2 regions of the Lysobacter tyrosinilyticus genome follow, and region 2 is predicted to be linked to the other one. Evidence: predicted binding sites of a transcription regulator. Region 2 holds the regulator's gene; the other holds the start of a gene.
The links. The regulator HrcA, encoded in region 2, represses chaperone genes, less so after heat shock. The targets are predictions, from matches to a motif close to TTNGCACTCNNNNNNNNNGAGTGCNAA.
Positions count from the first base shown of each region.

Region 1: a site for HrcA is predicted at 1,063-1,089, ahead of groES (co-chaperone GroES). Genes of this name have one in related genera too.

Region 1 covers NZ_BAAGXN010000002.1:79,464-81,666, forward strand. The annotation lists gene groL (chaperonin GroEL) at 1-667, opposite strand, end outside; gene groES (co-chaperone GroES) at 726-1,013, opposite strand; gene ACYVGK_RS06685 (helix-turn-helix domain-containing protein) at 1,572-1,967, shown strand; gene ACYVGK_RS06690 (endonuclease) at 2,057-2,203, shown strand, end outside.
Region 2 covers NZ_BAAGXN010000003.1:180,921-183,123, forward strand. The annotation lists gene grpE (nucleotide exchange factor GrpE) at 1-366, opposite strand, end outside; gene hrcA (heat-inducible transcriptional repressor HrcA) at 484-1,542, opposite strand; gene recN (DNA repair protein RecN) at 1,668-2,203, shown strand, end outside.

The DNA.
Region 1 (2,203 bases), on a different contig from region 2:
GCAGCAGGATGAACGGATCATCCAGTTCGGCCTGCATCGACTGCTGGTTGTTGATGAAGTACGGCGACAGGTAGCCGCGGTCGAACTGCATGCCCTCGACGACGTCGAGTTCGTTTTCCAGGCCCGAACCGTCTTCAACGGTGATCACGCCTTCCTTGCCGACCTTGTCCATCGCCTGGGCGATCAGGTCGCCGATGTTGGCGTCGCTGTTCGCGGAGATGGTGCCGACCTGGGCGATTTCCTTGTTGGTGGACGACGGCTTGGAGAGCTTCTTCAGCTCGTCGACGGCGCTGTGCACGGCCTTGTCGATGCCGCGCTTGAGGTCCATCGGGTTCATGCCGGCGGCGACCGCCTTCATGCCTTCGCGGATCAGCGCCTGCGCCAGCACGGTGGCGGTGGTGGTGCCGTCACCGGCGTTGTCGGAGGTCTTGGAAGCGACTTCCTTCACCATCTGCGCGCCCATGTTCTCGAACTTGTCGGACAGCTCGATTTCCTTGGCGACGGACACGCCGTCCTTGGTGATGGTGGGAGCGCCGTAGCTCTTCTCGAGCACGACGTTGCGGCCCTTCGGACCGAGGGTGGCCTTGACGGCATTGGCGAGCACATTCACGCCGCGCAGCATCTTGGTGCGCGCGTCCTCACCGAAACGAATTTCCTTGGCAGCCATTGCGGATTACCTCAAAAAGAATTCAGAAGAAAAAAGAAAATTGGGAAGCGACGCGCGATCAGGCGATGACCGCGAAGATGTCGTCTTCCTTGACCACCAGGTATTCGGTGCCGTCGAGCTTCACTTCGGTGCCGCTGTACTTGCCGAACAGGACCTTGTCACCGACCTTGACCTTCGGCGCGCGGACGTTGCCGTTATCGAAGACCTTGCCGTCGCCGACGGCGACGACTTCACCCTTGATCGGCTTCTCGGTGGCCGAGTCCGGGATCACGATGCCGCCCGCGGACAGCTTCTCTTCTTCCATGCGCTTGATGACCACGCGGTCGAACAGCGGCTTGATGTTCATGGCAACCCTCACGTAAGTGATTGAATGAGTGGGGAAAGAACCCTTGGACTTAGCAGTCGCCTGCGACGAGTGCCAGATCCTGGGCGTAGAAAGACCCGACAGCGCCGGGATGGGCAGCAGTTGGGGCCGGATCGAGGGGGTTTCAAGGGGCCGGCGTCGACCAGGCCCAGAAAAGAAAAAAGTCCGAACGGGGGGACGGTTCGGACTTAAAAAAGAAAGAGCGCGGACAGGGGTTCGCGCTCTTTCCGGTTTGGAGATGGCCGTCCTCAGCTTGGCGCAGTCCAGCGCCGCGTCTCCGTACCTGACCTCTTGTCGACGCCGGCGTTCCTTGCCGGACGGGGCCAATTTGTTCCCGTCGCTGCCCCTTGTCCAGCATGAAATCGGCCTCAGCTAGTGAACACTGGTAGCAAAAGCGACCGCAATTTCACCTTAAACAACTGATTTAACTTGGTTTAGTTTTGTTTTGCGGCACCATAGGTGAACATCCGATGGTGGCTTTTGATATCGACGTGACTAGCGGTAACATCCGGTTGTTTTCGCCACCATGGAAGACTTGCGATGACCCCTCAGCAGCGTATTCGCCTGGCCCGCCGCCAGGCCGGACTCTCCCAGGCCGCCCTTGCCAGCGCGATCGGCGTGCAACGCAGCGCCGTCAGCCATTGGGAGACGAACAACGATAAGCACCCCAGCGTGACGCACATGCGAGAAGTCGCGTTGGCCTGCGGCGTGCAGTTCGAATGGCTGGCCACCGGTCGCGGCAAGATGAATCTGTCCAGCGATACCGCCCTGGATTCGGTCGCTGCCGCCGAAGCCTTGTTGATCGAAGACCCGATCGAGCTGCGCCTGATCCTGGCCTTCCGCGACGCGCCCACCCGCTCGCGTGCCCCATTGGTGGAAGTCGTCGAGCAACTCGCCTCGCTGCGTACCGGCCGCAAGATCGGCAGCGCGCGTTGAGCCGCAAGCGGCGCTGATGCGGCGCCGCCGCATGCTCTCTGTCATGGAGGCTCGCTAGAGTCGCGGGCTTCCAAGGGAGGGAGTTCCACATGCCTGTTGCCGTCCGTGGCGCCGCACGCCACCTGCTTTGCACTGCCATCGCACTCATGCCTCTGGCCGCATCGGCCGAGGTCTTCATCAACGAGATCCATTACGACAACACCGGCAGCGACACCGGCGAACGCATCGAAGTCGTC
Region 2 (2,203 bases):
CTGGCCGACCGGATCCACGGCCACGAGGCCGTTGTCGGTGGCGACCTTCAGCAGCTGTTTCAGGGTCAGCTCCATGCCTTCGCGTAGGTGCTGCGCGGTGTCGGACTTAACGGACAGGCCGGCTTCGAGGCTGTCGAACACCGGAAGGAGTTCACCCAGCAGCCGCTCGTTGGCGAACTTGCGAGCCATCTCGATATCTCGGGTCAGGCGCCGGCGCGCGTTTTCGAGCTCGGCGCGTTCGCGCAGCGAGTCATCGCGCAGCCTGGCCAGCTCGGCCTGGGCGGCTTCCAGATCGGCCGCGAGGTTCTTGAAATCGTCGTTCACGGCCGGCTGGGCCGTTTCTTCCTGCTGGGATTCGGTCGTCATCGTTCTGGGTGCTGTCCTTGCGCGGTGTGCGCACTAGGCAGCTATGGGGCCCGGGTCCACGGGTTTCAACAGGGCGCGGGATCTGACCGGTGCTCGGGAGGGAGTCCCCGTCGCGGCTCAGCTTCCGGACGGATCGGCGTGGATCGCCGCCCCCAACGCCTCTGCCGCCGCCTGCACCACGGGGATCACGCGCTCATAGGCCATGCGGCTGGGACCGATCACCCCCAGCACGCCCAGCACCTGCCCGCCCGATCCATAGGGCGCCGTCACCAGCGACATGCCCTCCATTGGTGCGAGGCCGGTCTCCTCGCCGATAAAGATGCGCACGCCCGGAGCGCGCACGGTGCGCTCCAGCAGTTGCAGGATCTCGCGCTTACGGGCGAAGGCTTCGAACAGTTCGCGCAGCCGGTCCAGGTCGGCCAGCTCCTGCACGCCCATCAACCGGGTCTGTCCGGCCAGGACCATGTCGTCATGGCTAGGCGCGAGTACCTGCTCGGCCAGCTCGACCGACTGGCTGAGCAGCGTTTCCATTTCATCGCGCGCCATGCGCAGCTCGTGCAGCAGATGCGCGCGCATGTCGGGCAAGGTCCGGCCGGCGAAGTGGGTATTGAGATAGTTGGCGACCCGCTCTAGCTCGCCGGCATCGTAGGGCCGCCGGGTCTGGATGATCCGGTTCTGCACCTCGTTGTCGGCGAACACCAGGATCGCCAGCACACGCTGCCCTTCCACCGGCACGAACTCGATCCGGCGGAAGGCGAATTGTTCGCGGCGCGGCACGCTGACCACACCGACGAAGTGGGTCATCGCAGAGACCAGCTCCGAAGCGCTGCCCAGCAGGGCATGCGTACCCGACCCGGCCGGCAGCTCATTGCGCAGCCGCGCCACTTCGCCCTCCGGCAACGGCCGCACCTGCAGCAGCGAATCCACGAACAGGCGATAGCCCTGTGCAGTAGGAATGCGCCCGGCGGAGGTGTGCGGCGCACTCAGCAGGCCGACTTCTTCAAGGTCCGACAGGATGTTACGAATGGTCGCCGCGCTGACGTCCAGACCGGCATGCCGGGCCAGCGTCTGCGACCCCACCGGTTCGCCGCTCTGGATATACCGCCCGATCAGCGTGCGCAGCAATTGGCGCGCACGCGGGTCCAGGCTGGTGAAGTCGGCGGGATGGCGGCTCATGAGGGCGATATAGAGCCGCTGGAGGGCCCACGCAAGCGTCCAGCCGTGATCCGTTTCATTTTGTGAGACGCGCGGCGGCTACAGATGGCGAGTTGCGCAACCCGCGCCCCTTACAATCCCGCCCCATGCTCGCCCATCTCGCCATCAAAGATTTCGCCGTCGTCCGCAGCGCCGAACTCGATTTCGGCCGCGGCCTTACCGTCATTTCCGGCGAGACCGGCGCCGGCAAGTCGCTGCTGGTGGACGCACTGGGCCTGCTATCCGGCCTGCGCGCCGACAGCGGCGTGGTCCGCCACGGTGCCGAGCGCGCCGAGCTCACCGCCGAATTCGCGCTCGACGATGCCTCCCCGGCCCTGGCCTGGCTGCGCGGGAACGAACTCGACGAAGGCGATGGCGACCTCAGTTGCCAGATCCGGCGCGTGATCCGCGCCGACGGTGGTTCGCGCACCTGGATCAACGGCCGTCCCGCGACGGTCACCCAACTGGCCGAACTGGCCGGCCTGCTGGTCGAGATCCACGGCCAGCACGAACACCAGGCCCTGCTCGCCCGATCCAGCCAGCTCGCCCTGCTCGATGCTTACGGCCGCACCGAGCGCGAACTTGCCACGGTTGCCGGCGCCGCGAGGACCTGGAGCGAGCTGTTGCGCGAACGCGACGCCCT